One region of the Providencia sp. PROV003 genome, then DNA from elsewhere that is predicted to be linked to it. Evidence: predicted binding sites of a transcription regulator. Region 1 holds the regulator's gene; the other holds the start of a gene.
The links. The regulator CRP, encoded in region 1, controls carbon source genes, mostly activating them, when cyclic AMP is high. The targets are predictions, from matches to a motif close to ATGTGANNNNNNTCACAT.

Region 1 (8,172 bases):
CTTATAAAACTAAGATTATTGCATTTAAGCAAGCTTTCCATGGCAGAACATTATTTACGGTCTCTGTTGGTGGGCAAGCGAAATATGCAGATGGTTTTGGGCCAAAACCTGCCGATATCATCCATGTCCCTTTCAACGATCTTGAAGCAGTAAAAGCGGTTATAGATGAAAATACCTGTGCGGTAGTGCTTGAGCCTGTACAAGGTGAAGGTGGGGTGACCGCGGCAACATCTGCATTTTTACAAGGTGTACGTAAGCTGTGTGATGAAAATAATGCACTGTTAATTTTTGACGAAGTACAAAGTGGTATGGGGCGTACAGGGAAATTATTTTCATATATGCATTATGATGTGACCCCCGATATTTTAACCACGGCAAAAGCACTGGGGGGCGGCTTTCCTATTAGTGCTATGATCACCACAGAAGAAATTGCTAAAACAATGGAAGTTGGGTCTCACGGTACAACCTATGGTGGTAATCCATTGGCTTGTGCGGTAGGGAACGCGGCCTTTGATATTATTAATACTGAGGAAGTACTAAATGGTGTCGAAAAACGTCGTGAATTATTTATCGCTCATTTAAATAAACTGAATGATAAATACCACGTTTTTTCTGAGATCAGAGGAATGGGCTTATTAATTGGTGCTGAGTTAGACGGCAAACTATTGAACCGTTCGAAAGATATCCTGCAAGCCAGTGCAGTAGAAGGTTTAATGATGCTTAATGCGGGTGCTAATGTATTGCGGTTTACGCCGTCACTGATTATTTCTGAAGAAGAAATTAATAGCGGTATGGTGAAATTAGAGACAGCGATTGGGAAGTTGTTGAAATAACTAAGAGATAAGTTGCAGAATGATTTCTGCAACTTATTGAAAAGTTAAATTTTATAGCGTTTACTGAGTTGGTAATGGTATTTTTATTGCTTTTAATCGTGCTTGTAATTGCTCTTTTGAACTACTAATTGGTATTCCAGCCGCTAGGCATTGAACTTTATGTGTATGTGAATATTTTTTTACTCCTTTATTATTGGCTAAAGGGTATTTATTTTTTAGGGTCTCTTCTTTTTGAGCTGTTTTTCCCTCATTAACCTTAAGGGCTGATGTAAGGTTATTGTCTTCATTATCGGAGTGGTAGCCAGAAGATAACGAGGTGAGACTAATTGAGGCCATGGATAGCGCTTTGTTGGCAAGCTTTTCCTGTAGTGCTCTAATTTCATGATTTTTATTATTATTATCAATTCTTAAGTCTTGGACTAAACCTCTATAATCAAGGTTATCATTATCTAACTCTTCAATTGAATTATATAACAAGTCATTTTCTAATATTAAGTTTTTAATAATTCTATTGTTTTTTGTGTTTTCAGTTTCTAATTTTTTTTCTAATAGGTCATCAAAATCAAAGTCGTGAGACTCATTGTGGTAAATAGGTGTATTATCTTCATCGTAGGTAATGAAAGATTCACATATTATCGGTTTTTTCAGAGCTAAAATATTTTTTTCTAGAGCATTTTTATCCAATGTAATATTGTGAACTTTATTTTTTATATCTTTTAACTCATTACTCAATAAAATTTTTACTGAGTTTTGTATTTTAATTAATTTTTCAATTTTTTTATTTTTTCCTTCTATGTTATTTTTCATTGGTATTTCTTTTTCTAATGACACTAAGTATTTACTTTCTTTTTTTAAGTATGCAATTCCTCTTATTTTTGATTCATATCTTATGGCTGATTTCAGATCATCAATTTCGTTTTTTAGCTCTTCGCTTTTATTGGTCAATTTTTTATTTTTGTCTAATAAATCTAGGTAATGTTTAAGATAGCCTATTGTTTCATTTTGTTTCTCTATGATTTCATCTGTAGCTGGAATTTCACTAAAAAAATCATTCTTACCTAGTAAATTATCAATGGAGTTTTCTGTTTTATTTTTTAAATCCTTAATGAATTGTGGGATATTAAATGAATTATCTATAAGCTTATTTTCAAGGGAAGAAATTGTTTTTTTGTTTGAGTTTAATTTATTAAGTAAATTTAAATCACTTCCCTTTGAACCAGCTTCTGGTAAGCTAATATAGAATTTTGATTCCGTATTTTTTTTGTTAAAATGAAAAAATGAGAATGGATTATTTATTTTCAAATTTTTAATTTTTTGTGTAATAGTGGGTGTTTCTTTCTTAGCCCCAGTTGATGAGTTTTTTCTGTATAGTGAGCTAGTTATGGTGGTATCTAGGGGGGTGGTTTTCATAGTCATATCCTATATTAATATTAAAAAAGTAATTTGCTAAATAAATATTCATGCTTAATATTGAAATAATTAATTTATTCAATGCATTGATTTTATCTTATGGTATTATGATTTTACTAATAATGTATTATTAATAATTTGAATTAATAATGATCTTATATAAAATAGAGATGTTTTATTTAATGGTTTGTTTTTTTAATTCTTTCAATAAGTTATCGTTAATATGAATTTGGTTTTGTATTTCAAATATATTATCTTTAAGTGCCATCATTTCCATGGTTAGTCTTTTTTCTTTTTCAATGCTATTGCTTATTTTTATTAAGTCAGCGGTTTTAATTGAATTAACATTTCTATTAAAGTGATTTTTTCGTGGTTTATAGTCTAATGGCATAGATTTGTTAGATAGTTTGTAATGTTGCATGATATATTGTGTTCTTAATACTGAAGTTTTTGTTTGTTGTATATTTCCCTTGAATTCAAAAGTGCTTTTAGGTAGAGGAATGTATTTGGAATTATCTTGATTATTATCAGCAACTTTATAGTACACATATTTAAACTTTTTCTGAGAGGAATTCTTTGTTTTTTGTTTCATTGGTTCCAAAGGTAAATCAATATTATTGGTATTTTTTTTGTTTGTTCTGGTTATTAAAGGGGTTTTAGTGCTATTTTTATTTTCTAGTTGCTTAGGATGATGGTGATTTTTTATGATTTCGTTTTTTATTTCTGAGTTTTTGATGTTAATCCCTGGAGTTTTAACGTACCGATACAAAAAATCAGCATATTTATGAATTTCTTTATCAGCACTATTAAAATCCTCAAAAACTGTTTGGTTTTCTGTTATTAGTGAGTCTGCATCTTGTTCATTATAAAAAGTAGATGTATAAAATTTATACAATCGGACTTTCAATTGATTAACTTTATGCTTAAATTCGTCAGCGCTCAATAATTTAGTATTATTTATACTTTCTGAATCACTTTCATAAGCTGAGTCAATGCTTTCTAGGCTATAAGCATCTGATAGTTTAGATTGTTGCTGAGTGGATAAGGGCTCTTTTCTCGATGAGGCAGTCACAGCAAAGATTTTCTTTATAAAATCATCGGAATTGCTAATGTTTTTAAAAAGTTCGGAATGGCCTGACAAATTGCTAAGTGTAATTTTCATAAATATAACCCTACTTAATATTATGATTATTATTTTATAGAGAGCTAAATAGATAAAATATAAAGAAACGATACTCATTAATATAAGCATATAAATATGTTGCTATAATTAAACTGAAATAGCTTTATATCGACGATATAAAGCTATTTTAAATTGCATGCCTCGCCAAGAGAGCGAGGCTGAAAGGTTAATTAACGTGTACCGTAAACAACGATGGTTTTACCGTGTGCAGAGATCAAGTTTTGATCTTCCAGCATTTTTAAAATACGGCCAACAGTTTCACGGGAACAACCGACAATTTGGCCAATTTCCTGACGGGTAATTTTGATTTGCATACCGTCTGGGTGGGTCATTGCGTCAGGTTGTTTCGCTAGATTCAATAGGGTTTGAGCGATACGGCCTGTGACATCTAAGAAGGCAAGGTTGCCGACTTTTTCTGATGTTGTTTGTAAACGACTGGCCATTTGCGCTGAGAGACGCATTAAAATATCAGGGTTAACCTGAATCAATTGACGGAATTTTTTGTAAGAAATTTCAGCAACTTCGCAAGCGATTTTAGCTCTCACCCACGCAGTACGTTCTTGCCCTTCTTCAAATAACCCCAGTTCACCAATGAAATCCCCTTGATTCAGGTAAGAGAGGATCATTTCTTTGCCTTCTTCATCTTTAATTAAAACAGCCACTGAACCTTTAACGATATAGTAAAGGGTTTCTGCTTTCTCACCCTGATGGATCAGTGTGCTCTTGGATGGATACTTATGAATATGGCAGTGTGACAAAAACCATTCAAGAGTAGGGTCTGTTTGTGGCTTGCCGAGAACCATTAGCGTTATCCTCTGTATGTTATTGCAGCCATCCGGAAAAGCTTACCAGAAAGGCTGGCTTTAAAGTCACTAGCTTAGCATATTAATTTGCCTTATATACCCTAAATAATGTGAAGAGCTGAATAACTTCAGCGCATTCGATAGGCTAGGGTAAACAAATTGATATCAACACTATAATATAATCAATTAAACCGCTGAGTTTTGATCTTAGTCCTATCAACTAAGTATTGTTTGTAGCATATCCAATGAAGAAAGTCTCCCCTGTATCGCTTCAGCCTAATAAAGCTGATATAACATTCATTATATCTATGGAACAATGTAGCCTTTAAACCGATTTCATTTCAAGGGGAATAAAATGGAAGCAAGAGTAAAATGGGTAGAAGGACTTTCCTTTCTAGGTGAGTCAGCTTCAGGGCATCAAGTCATGATGGATGGTAATGCAGGTGATAAAGCACCTAGCCCAATGGAAATGGTGCTAATGGCGGCAGGTGGATGTAGTGCAATAGATGTCGTTTCAATTTTACAAAAAGGGCGAAATGATATTACTGATTGTGAAGTTAAATTAACATCGCAGCGCCGTGAAGAAGCTCCACGTTATTTTGTTAAAATACATTTGCATTTTATCGTAACAGGAAATGAATTAACGGAAAAAACGGTTGAAAGAGCTGTTCAGCTCTCGGCTGAAAAATATTGCTCAGTGGCACTGATGCTAGAAAAAACGGTTGAAGTCACTCATAGCTTTGAAATAAAAAATTAAAAATAAATTTATTTTTTATATTAAAATTTTAATAAAAAGATGCTTACCTTAATTAATGGTAAGCGTCTTACTTATTATTTGAGAAATAATTTAACTGTTTTTCTGATTAATTAACTTTTCAACTAATGGCATCATGATCAATTCCATTGCTAGACCGAGTTTTCCTCCGGGTACGACAATGGTATTCATAGCCGAAATAAAAGAACCGCAGATCATTGAAAGCAAATAGGGGAAATCGATGTGTTCGAGCCCTCTAAAGCGGATCACAATAAAACTTTCATCTTGTGAAGGGATAGTTTTGGCTGAAAATGGGTTGGAGGTGTCTACAGTCGGAACTCGTTGGAAGTTGATATGAGTACGCGAAAACTGAGGGGTAATGTAGTTGATATAGTCCCCCATTGAACGCACAACAGAGTCCATAACCGCTTCACGGGAATGGCCCCTTTCGGTCGTATCACGAACCAACTTTTGAATCCATTCAAGATTGACAATCGGGACAACGCCAACAAGTAAATCAACATGTTGCGCTACATTATGCTCAGGTGTAACAACCCCACCATGCAGACCCTCGTAGAATAACACATCAGTTTTTTCAGGGAGTGGTTCCCAAGGTGTAAAAGTACCTGGTTGTAGACCGTACGGAACCGCTTCATCATAGGTATGTAGGTATTTTCGTGATTGTCCACAACCTGTTTTTGCATAATCAATTAAAGTTTGTTCTAGCAAAGCAAAGTCATTCGCTTCAGGACCAAAATAACTGATATGCCGACCTTGTTCTCTCGCCTTGCGGATAGCCATGTCCATTTCAGGCCGCGTGTAACGATGAAAGCTGTCCCCTTCTAATGTAGCTGGTTGGATATTGAGTTGGTGGAAAACTTTACGGAATGCTTGGCTAGTTGAGGTCGTGCCTGCACCACTGGAACCGGTGATAGCAATAATCGGATGTTTTTTGGACATAGCGAACTCCCTGTGTTGCGCTTATGTCCACTATGGCAAAATAGCGAACAAAGCGGGTTAGCGGGTTTTAGGCATGAAATTAACCGACTCATGCAATTCAGACCAGACTAGCACAATTTCGCCAGAAACTAACTGCCGTTTCACATCATTAACTTTGTCTTGTAAGCTTTTCTCATGTGCCCCATAGTCAGTTCCTTCTCGTAAAACATAGCTTTCGATGAGGCTTTCCAGTGCTTCTGGAGATAACTCACGCCAAGGGATAATCATGGGTTTTCCTTATTTAAATAAGGGGTTAACCATTGCGGAATTCGAGTTTCTAGCCACATTTGCGGTTTTCTAAAGGTCCCGCTGACAAAACCAACGTGCCCGCCATGTTCTGTCATTTGATATTCCACATTATGGGGAAGAAAAGATAAATCAGGAACAACCTCAGGAGCCATAAATGGATCATCTTTGGCGTGAATAATTAATGTTGGTTTAGTAATGTGAGCCAATTTAGGTAATGCACTGCATTTCTGATAGTAATCTGAGGCATCATCAAAACCGTGGATACGTGCAGTGATAACATCATCAAAATCACGAATGCGTTTAACTTGCTTAAGCTGCAATAAATTCAGTGGTAATGACCCAGGATAGCGTACGAGTTTACGAGTTGCGTTACGTTTTAAGCCATTTAATAAATAGCGTTGATAAAACTGGGAAATGCCTTTTTCCATTCGTAGGGAGCAAGCCTCTAACATTAATGGGGCAGATACAACCACTCCCGCATCTAAATCCGCATTTTGACCACTTTCAGCCAAGTAACAAGCCAACATATTCCCACCAAGGGAATACCCCACAGCAGCCGTTGGCGTATCACCAAAAGTTTGTTTTAACCAGCGTAAGAAGTAGCGAGCATCATCGGTTTCACCTGAATGATAAATACGCTGTTGGCGATTGGGTTCGCCGCTACACCCACGAAAGTGCATGACAACGCCCAGCCAGTCGTGTTTTTCCGCTGTTTCTAACATTCCATGAGCGTAAGGGCTCTTAAAATTACCTTCTAACCCATGAAAAATGACTAAGCGTGGTTTATGAGCCGCAAGCTCAGGTTTTTCACTCCATGCGAGATCAATAAAATCACCGTCAGGCAATTCAAGTCGCTGCCAAATAGGTTTAATTTTCGGGGTTCTACGAAAAATCCTAGGCAGTAGAGTTTGGAGGTGTGGATTTTTAGCCCAACTGATTGGACGAAAGTTTTCAGACATAACCTTATTTTTATTTAATAGGAGCTCTTGTGAGTCACATAACATACTGTTATTTTTTTGTGATGCAAGTAAACAAATTTGGGTTTGAGGATTAAATTATAAATGACACTGGGGCTGATCTTTTCTCTTTTTACATTTCTATTCATTGCAGCAGTCACACCCGGCCCTAATAATATGTTGCTAACATCAAGTGCGGCAAACTACGGTTTTCGTCATGCGATTACATTATGCTTAGGTATTATGCTAGGTATGCAATCGATACTTTACCTCTCAGCATTTGGTATTGCTGCACTTTTATTGCTCTATCCTGCGATTCATATTGCCTTAAAAGTGGTGGGCAGTGTGTATCTTCTCTGGCTGGCATGGAAAACAGCAACAGCTAATTATGCACCAATTAAGACGGATAGCGAAGTGGGGAAAAGCGTAACATGGTATCAGGGGGGCTTATTACAATTTCTAAACCCTAAAGCTTGGATGATGGGACTAGGGGCAGTTGGTGGCTTTAGCCTGCCTGGTGAGTTATTCAGCCAATCTATTTTAGTCATGAGCGTGGCATTTGTAATCGTCAACTTAGTGGCAGGTTTGATTTGGATGGGCTTTGGCTCATTGATTAGCTTATTTTTACGTAGTCGCCAAGCTTGGTTTATCTTTAATTTAGCGATGGGGCTGCTAACTGCGCTGTGTGTCCCATTGATTTGGTTGGAATAGCGTTTTTTATTGATTGAAAAAAGCAGCCCTAAGAGCTGCTTTTTGTTTAGGGCATGATTAACTTAAATCTACGCCTTTACTACCAAACAGGTAGGTAAATAGGAAGCCGCACACATAGGAAACCAATACTCCCCCCGCGTACACAGCCATCCCGGCGAGGACACCTTGACCGGATGTCATTAATGGAATGGCAATTAACCCAGATGGCCCAAACACAGTATTTAAACCGACAGGTAACCCCATCCACGCGACGGCCCCGATAAAGAAACCACCA
Region 2 (8,172 bases), 2.1 Mb from region 1:
CAAAATACCAAGATGCTATCAGGTAATAATCAATAACTAAGTAAAGTTAAAGCTCATTTTAAATAACAGACCCCATACTTATCTATGATTTGTATGGGGTTTTCTTTTATTTAAAGTCATCGATGATGACTTAATGTCTGAGAAAAAGTTAAAACAGATATTAGATAGTTTTTATCGCCTAAAATAATCGTGTCATTCTAGATTTCTTTACCTTTAATTAATTTATTCTAAACTTTTGATAAGGGTTCTTAATCAAAGAGGCAATACCATGGGTAAATTAGTTATAGGTTTAATCGCAGTTAGTATCATGATGGCTTCATCAATAAACACAGCGACAGCAAGAAACTACCCTTGTTCAGGGAGCAAAGGTGGGGTCGATCGCTGTGAAAGCGGTAAGTTCATTTGTAATGATGGCTCCACTAGCCGCTCAGAACAAGTGTGCACCACATCATTGAAAAATGATATTAACAGTAAAGCGGGTATTGCAGGAGCAACCATTGGCTCTGGTGTTGCCAAGCAATCAAGTAAGCCCTCTATTTCTGATCCAGTAAAGGCAACGGGAGATAGAGCAAATAAAACGGTAAATGAAAAGGTGGCTAAAAAGAGTGATAAGGCATCAGATCCAGCAAAAGCGATAAAAGAAAAAGCAACCAAAGCCACCGATAAAGATTCGGCAAAAGCGATAAAAGAAAAAGCAACCAAAGCCACCAATAAAGATTCGGCAAAAGCGATAAAAGAAAAAGCAACTAAAGCCACCGATAAAGATTCGGCAAAAGCGATAAAAGAAAAAGCAACCAAAGCCACCAATAAAGATTCGGCAAAAGCGATAAAAGAAAAAGCAACTAAAGCCACCGATAAAGATTCGGCAAAAGCAGCAAAAGAAAAAGCAACCAAAGCAGCAGATAAAACCTCAAGCAAAACAGTAAAAGAAAAAGTAACCAAAGCAGCAGATAAACAATCAGCGAAAACAACGAAAGAAAAATCAAATTAAACTGAAAGTGTTTGCAACTAACTGTATAATAATGGGTTAGTTAAAAAACAAAGCCATCTTAAGGTGGCTTTGTTTTTCTGAAATAGTCTAATAAAGACTGATATTTATCGATTTAGCGAATAAAGTTGCTGGAAATATAATTAAATGCACGAATAAATTTCCATACGTATAATAACCAGCATTATCATTTTAATATTGGAACAATTTAATGTGAGCTGGTTATAAATTGAGCTTTTAAAAACAATTGGTTAAATTTAATCATTCTTTATTGTGATTGAATAGAGAAAATAGTAACCCGTTTTAGTGGTTTCAATGTAAAGTTATGTTGTTTTTTAATATTTTGATGTTAATTGACTTGAAATAGTGTGAAAAAACCTTATTTATAAAGTAAATTCTACGTGATATTAGTTTTTACCAAGGAATACAAAAAAATGATGAGAATTGCTTTATTCTTACTCACAAACTTAGCCGTTATGTTTGTGTTTGGAATAATCTTAAGCTTAACCGGTATTAGAGGTAGTAGTGTCCAAGGCTTGATGATCATGGCGGGGTTATTTGGTTTTGGTGGTGCATTTATCTCACTGCTGATGTCTAAATGGATGGCTTTGAAATCAGTTGGTGGTGAGGTAATTGAAACTCCTCGCAACCAAACAGAGCAATGGTTAATGTCAACGGTAGAGCGCCAAGCACAACAAGTTGGTATCCAAATGCCACAGGTGGCTATTTACCATGCGCCGGATATCAATGCGTTCGCTACGGGAGCCCGTCGTGATGCTTCGTTAGTCGCAGTAAGTACTGGTTTATTAGAAAATATGAGTCGTGACGAAGCGGAAGCGGTTATTGCTCACGAAATTAGCCATATTGCGAACGGTGACATGGTAACAATGACCTTATTACAAGGGGTTGTGAATACTTTTGTTATCTTTATTTCACGTATTATCGCACAACTCGCGGCAGGCTTTATGTCAAACAGCGATAATGAAAGTGAAAGTAGTAACGGTAACCCTATGGTGTATTTCGCCGTTTCCATGGTGTTGGAAATTGTTTTTGGTATTTTAGCCAGCATTATCACTATGTGGTTCTCTCGTTATCGTGAATTCCATGCAGATGCCGGGTCGGCAAAACTAGTCGGGCGCGAAAAAATGATCGCCGCATTACAACGACTGAAAACGAGTTATGAGCCGCAAGAAGAAGGGCGCTTAATGGCATTTTGTATCAATGGCCGAGGAAAAGCATTTAGTGAATTGTTTTTATCTCACCCACCATTAGATAAACGAATCGAAGCGCTGCGTTCAGGTGAGTATTTAAAATAGTCTAACTTAACTGTTTAGTCGAAATCTAAAAACTAAGCCCAGTAATCATTTTATTACTGGGCTTTTTTTATGGACAAAAGTCCTCTCACTTGTACCAAGAAAGCTGTTAATCAGTAAGAAATTTTAAGCTTAAGATTTATTCACAATTTAACTGTATCGGTAATTAAAACATATTAATCACAAGTGAGCTTTCTCACAATCTTGCATCGTAAGTGGTAATTTTTTAAATTTTTGTTCGCTTTTATTTCATTTTTAATCTTTATTAAATTGATGGTGATTTGTTTAATAAATGTTAATTAAAAAATAAGAGTGATTAACTTGGGGGTAAGATGGAGCTAATAACTACGTGGTTAAGTGAACTCAACGGGATAGTATGGGGCGTACCTATGCTAGTTGGGATTTTAGGCGTTGGTATATACATGCAAATTAGGCTCGCGTTCTTGCCAATAAGGAAAATAGGAACAGGTTTTAGATTATTATTTCAAAAAAACGAGTCACGCGGTGAAGGGCAAATATCGCCATTTAATGCTTTGATGACAGCATTGTCTGCAACAATTGGGACTGGGAATATTGCAGGGGTGGCAACTGCTGTTGTGATGGGAGGACCTGGAGCACTCTTTTGGATGTGGATGACAGCGTTGGTTGGAATGGCAACTAAATACTCTGAAGCTGTACTTGCAGTTCGTTTTCGTGAAGTGGATAAATATGGGCAATATATTGGTGGCCCAATGTATTACATAAAAAATGGATTGGGGCCTAAATGGATTTGGTTAGGTACTCTATTTGCTTTTTTTGGTGCATGTGCAAGTTTTGGCATCGGTAATACGGTACAAGCTAACTCAGTGGCGGATGTACTAGAAAGTAACTTTGGAGTGCATAAGTGGTTAACAGCAGGGGTATTGGTTTTACTTGTTGGTGCAGTGTTGATTGGTGGATTACGCCGTATCTCTGATGTCGCTGGTAAGTTAGTACCATTTATGACTGTCGCTTATTTTGGTGCAGGGTTAATTGTACTTGGTATTTATTTTACGCAAATCCCTGCTGCAATTTCCTTAGTAGTGACGTCTGCGTTTAACCCTGTGGCGGCACAAGGTGGCTTTGCCGGTGCTGCTGTTTGGGCTGCGATTCGCTTTGGGGTTGCGAGAGGGGTTTTTTCCAATGAAGCAGGCTTAGGAAGTGCTCCTATTGCCCATGCTGCGGCGAAAACACAGAACCCTATTCGCCAAGGGCTAATTGCAATGCTTGGTACGTTTATTGATACTATTATTGTGTGTTCAGTCACTGGTTTGACGATCATTATCACTGGAGGGTGGTTGACTAGCCAGACAGGCGCAACGCTGACCGCTTTTTCATTTCAATCAGCAATACCGGGTGGGAATTATATTGTCGCTATTGCGTTAGCTGTTTTTGCATTTACCACCATTTTAGGGTGGAGTTTTTATGGTGAAAAATGTGTGCAGTATCTATTTGGATTAAGGGCTATCAAACCGTTTAGAGTGCTTTGGTTAATCGCTTTACCAATCGGTGCAACCCAATCACTTGATTTTGTCTGGTTATTGGCTGATACGCTAAATGCGATGATGGCAATCCCTAACTTAATTGCATTGTTGTTATTGAGCCCTGTAGTGTATCGACTAACTCGAGACCATATAAAAGATGTTAATGCGGATAGTATTGATATGGCTAAACAGTTATACGATAACAAATCATAAATACCCCCTGTAAAAAGCTTCACTTCGGTGAAGCTTCTTCATTAAATTAGTGTGTATCCTTACCCCTTTTTGGTTAATCATCTCTAAGTGCTTTCAATGGGTTTTATGTAAACCAAACTACGCAATAGGTTTAAATGCGCTATGCTAAGAATAGTTAATCAATTTTCACTTATGAAATATTATCTATTAACTTTTGACTTATTCACAAGGAGACCAAATGGATATTCTGGAAAAAACGTTGGTGTTTGGTAATGATTTTATGACAACGACAAATCCCGCACGACTAGTTGCATTTAAATTTGAAATCTACCGTTCTGAACAAGGTTTTTATCATAGGATCTATAAAGAGGTTGGGATGTCAGGAGCCAATCTTGGTCAATTGTTCAAAGTATGGGCCTTCGAAGAACAAAAATGTTGGGAAAAACAAACTTCAACTACAACACTCGATGAGTACGTGCAGTACTGCCAAGATATTTATAAGCGGAATAATGTTTAATTAATAAACTGTGTTGGTAGATAAAAAAAGCCCCCTTCATAGGGTCTGAAGGGGGAGCTAAATGAATAAAGAATGGTTTAATTCGAGAACTAAGATAGTTGATTTAAAAATTCAAAACTTAGTTATTTGTGCAGTTTAAACCACTCAATAGAATATATATCCTTAAAATAGCATTTATCGCTAAATAATCTATTGGCGATAGGCCGTTTTTATTTGTTCTAACGTGTTTTTATAGGTTTCTGCTTGTTTTTCATCTTCTATGAGTGCGATTTCACGTTGCATTTTGATTAAAATTTTACCTGCATCAGCTTGACCAATAGCTTTAAGCATATGAGTGAGTAAATTTTTTAAACAAGTTATCTCATCAGCTAAAGTATTCACGTCAGGATCAGTAGGGAAATGGTTTTTCATTAACAAGGTCCTTTAAAAATAAAAAATAATCGTGAGATTGTAGCATAAAAAGGAATGATATGTGCTTTCAGATAAATGAGCGTAATAGTTATTTGCTAAACAAGGGGAACCTAGATACGTTAAGGGGGATATAACAGGGAAACCTTCCTGTTTTTGTGCTTGCTGGCGGAAGCCTGACCTTTAAGCCCCACTGAAAGTTGTGATATAATTCACAAAAATGGGTTTTAGCTTAAATAAGAGCTGAATGGTTAATCAAACCCATATCGAATACTAATATCCTTTCGCGGCAACTTTCACAAGCTGTTAATCAGTTAGTGCATTTTACTTGTGGGAAATGAAGGCTAAGATGAATATGACTCAGGTTTCTAGAAGAACAGCGTGGATCCGCGTAGTCGCTCTTGCGGTTGCAGCGTTTGTTTTTAATACAACAGAATTTGTCCCAGTTGCACTACTTAGTGATATTGCACAAAGTTTTGACATGTCAGTCGCTCATACAGGGTTAATGATTACGATTTATGCTTGGGTCGTAGCATTGATGTCGTTACCCTTAATGTTATTAACCAGTAAAATTGAGCGTCGTAAATTATTAGCTTTTTTATTTGTCATTTTTATTGTTAGCCATATTATTTCAGGGTTTGCATGGAGCTTTGAAATACTAATTGGTGGGCGAATTGGCGTTGCTTTATCGCATGCGGTATTTTGGTCGATAACGGCTTCTTTAGCTATTCGTGTTGCACCTGCAGGCAAGAAGGCGCAAGCGTTGGGCTTATTAGCAACAGGTACCGCATTAGCAACTGTTTTAGGGCTACCAATTGGGCGTGTAATAGGGCAATTTTTAGGGTGGAGGGTCACCTTTTTATGTATTGGTGTTATTGCCTTATTTACCATGATAGTGTTAATACGTTTCCTACCCCGTTTACCGAGTGAACACTCCGGTTCGTTAAAAAGTGTCCCCGTCTTATTTAAACGTCCCGCACTGGTGGGGATGTTTGCGTTAACTGTTCTAGCTGTGACTGCTCATTTTACTGCTTACAGTTACATTGAACCTTTTGTCCGTGAAATCGCATTGCAAAGCCAAAATTTTGCGACATTATTGTTACTGATTTTTGGTGGGGCTGGCATTATCGGGAGTGTTATATTTAGTCGTTATAGTAGCAAGTTTTCGTTGTTTTTCTTACCAACAGCAATTGCCCTAATGACGGTGTGTTTATTATTGCTAATGCCTTTAGGCTCAGATGTCTGGTCGTTGATTATGCTATCCGTTTTCTGGGGTATCGCCATGATGTGTATCGGCTTAGGTCTACAGGTTAAAGTGATTGATTTATCTCCTGATGCAACTGACTTGGCAATGTCAATTTTCTCAGGGATTTTTAATATAGGTATTGGTGGCGGTGCGCTACTGGGGAACCTAGTTATTGTTCATATGGGGATGACTAATATTGGTTATATTGGCGGGTGTATTGGTATAATTACATTGATTTTGTGTATTTACTTATTTAAACGCTATAGTCAATCGCTGGAAGATAAAACTGCAGTTTCAACAAGCCATTAGTCAGTTTTGTAAGAAAATTTATAAAAATAACGCTCTGTCTTTCGTAAAGAAAGATGGGGCTTTTTATTGTTCATTATTTGTATAAATAAAAGGTATAGGGTAAATTTTACCGTTAATAATTTTAATAATAAGGAAAATGTATGAAAGGGCTGAGCTTTTTATTTATTTCTATTATCGCTGAGGTTATTGCTACGACAACGCTTAAGGCTTCAGATGGTTTTAGTCGTTTTTGGCCTTCTTTAGTGGTGGTGATTGGTTATGCGGTGTCTTTTTGGGGACTTTCGCAAGTAGTCAAAGTAATGCCATTAGGGATAGCTTATGCGATCTGGTCAGGGTTAGGGATTGTGTTAGTTTCTATTGCTGCAATTTATATTTACAACCAAAAGCTCGATTTACCTGCAATTATTGGTATGCTGTTTATTATAGTTGGTGTTTTAATCATCAATCTACTCTCAAAGAGTGGTACGCATTAATAAGTGCTACAAAATCATTATGTAGAGCGAGTGTTAGCGGAGAAAGAAATGAGACTTAGAATCAATTTGCGGTTACAAACGATAATGTCAATGGTTGCTGCTGGGGCATTCGTTTTCACTTTATCCGCCTGTAGCAGTTCTGGTGGAAATAAAACCGACCAAGCAGATACCGTAGCTGCAAATTATGCTCAACAAATTGTTAATTTGGGCCCAGGGGTACAAGAAGCTTGTGTTTCGGCTGGCGGTTTACCTGCACTTACTCTAGAGTTAAATGGAACTCAAACTGCGGTTTGTCAATTCGCCAATGGTAAACGTTGCGCTGCTGATATTATTCAATCCGGTGCTTGCATATAACTCATCTTTTTATGAAATGTATTAACCTCTTATTAATCGTTAATATGAGGTTGATTACTTATTAAATATTAAACATTAAATTCATAAAATAATTTTAATAATTATTTATTAGGTTTTATTTTTATTTTAAAACATTCATTTGTCCATCATCTAATTGCGAGCATCTATTTAAGTCCTTAATTTAATTATTGATATTTAATTTTTTAATTACTAGTATTAAATTGTAAAAGCAATTTAGATAATTATAAAAACACAGATAAATACATGTTCTATTTATTAAAGAGTAATGACAAATGAAAAAGAAAATTGAAGAATACACTGGACCTGCCGCCGGTTGGGGGGCAGTTAAAGCTGTTGCAGAAGCATTGCGTGAACAAATGAAAGTGGGTCATGATATTATTGCAATGTTTGATATGAATAAGGTCGACGGCTTTGACTGTCCGGGGTGTGCGTGGCCAGATCCAGTACATACCGCTTCTTTCGATATCTGCGAAAATGGAGCCAAAGCCATTGCTTGGGAGGCCACGTCAAAACGTACTACCCCCCATTTTTTTGAAAAACATACAGTAACTGAATTACTTGATTGGGATGATTTTCATTTAGAGAATGAAGGACGTTTAACGCACCCAATGAAATATAATTCATTAACAGATAAATATGAACCGGTCGAATGGGATGATGCATTTCAACAAATAGGAGAGCGTCTGCGGAGTTATTCTGATCCAAATACTGTTGAATTTTATACGTCAGGTAGAACTTCGAATGAAGCGGCATTTTTATATCAATTACTGGCCAGAGAATACGGAACAAATAATTTTCCTGACTGTTCAAATATGTGTCATGAGCCCACAAGTGTTGGGCTAGCTGCTT

Region 2: a site for CRP is predicted at 5,121-5,138, ahead of M1F14_RS13420 (sugar transporter). Genes of this name have one in related genera too.

What each region holds. Positions count from the first base shown of each region.
Region 1 covers NZ_CP096369.1:347,791-355,962, reverse strand. The annotation lists gene M1F14_RS01475 (aspartate aminotransferase family protein) at 1-833, shown strand, start outside; gene M1F14_RS01470 (hypothetical protein) at 894-2,243, opposite strand; gene M1F14_RS01465 (hypothetical protein) at 2,419-3,405, opposite strand; gene crp (cAMP-activated global transcriptional regulator CRP) at 3,597-4,229, opposite strand; gene M1F14_RS01455 (OsmC family protein) at 4,585-4,986, shown strand; gene M1F14_RS01450 (phosphoribulokinase) at 5,077-5,943, opposite strand; gene M1F14_RS01445 (YheU family protein) at 6,001-6,210, opposite strand; gene M1F14_RS01440 (hydrolase) at 6,207-7,190, opposite strand; gene M1F14_RS01435 (LysE family translocator) at 7,293-7,898, shown strand; gene murP (PTS N-acetylmuramic acid transporter subunit IIBC) at 7,956-8,172, opposite strand, start outside.
Region 2 covers NZ_CP096369.1:2,932,502-2,940,673, forward strand. The annotation lists gene prc (carboxy terminal-processing peptidase) at 1-36, shown strand, start outside; gene M1F14_RS13395 (cell envelope biogenesis protein TolA) at 269-991, shown strand; gene htpX (protease HtpX) at 1,423-2,304, shown strand; gene M1F14_RS13405 (sodium:alanine symporter family protein) at 2,634-4,016, shown strand; gene M1F14_RS13410 (hypothetical protein) at 4,234-4,512, shown strand; gene M1F14_RS13415 (DUF2594 family protein) at 4,702-4,923, opposite strand; gene M1F14_RS13420 (sugar transporter) at 5,276-6,475, shown strand; gene M1F14_RS13425 (multidrug efflux SMR transporter) at 6,616-6,948, shown strand; gene M1F14_RS13430 (DUF333 domain-containing protein) at 6,997-7,302, shown strand; gene M1F14_RS13435 (FdhF/YdeP family oxidoreductase) at 7,596-8,172, shown strand, end outside.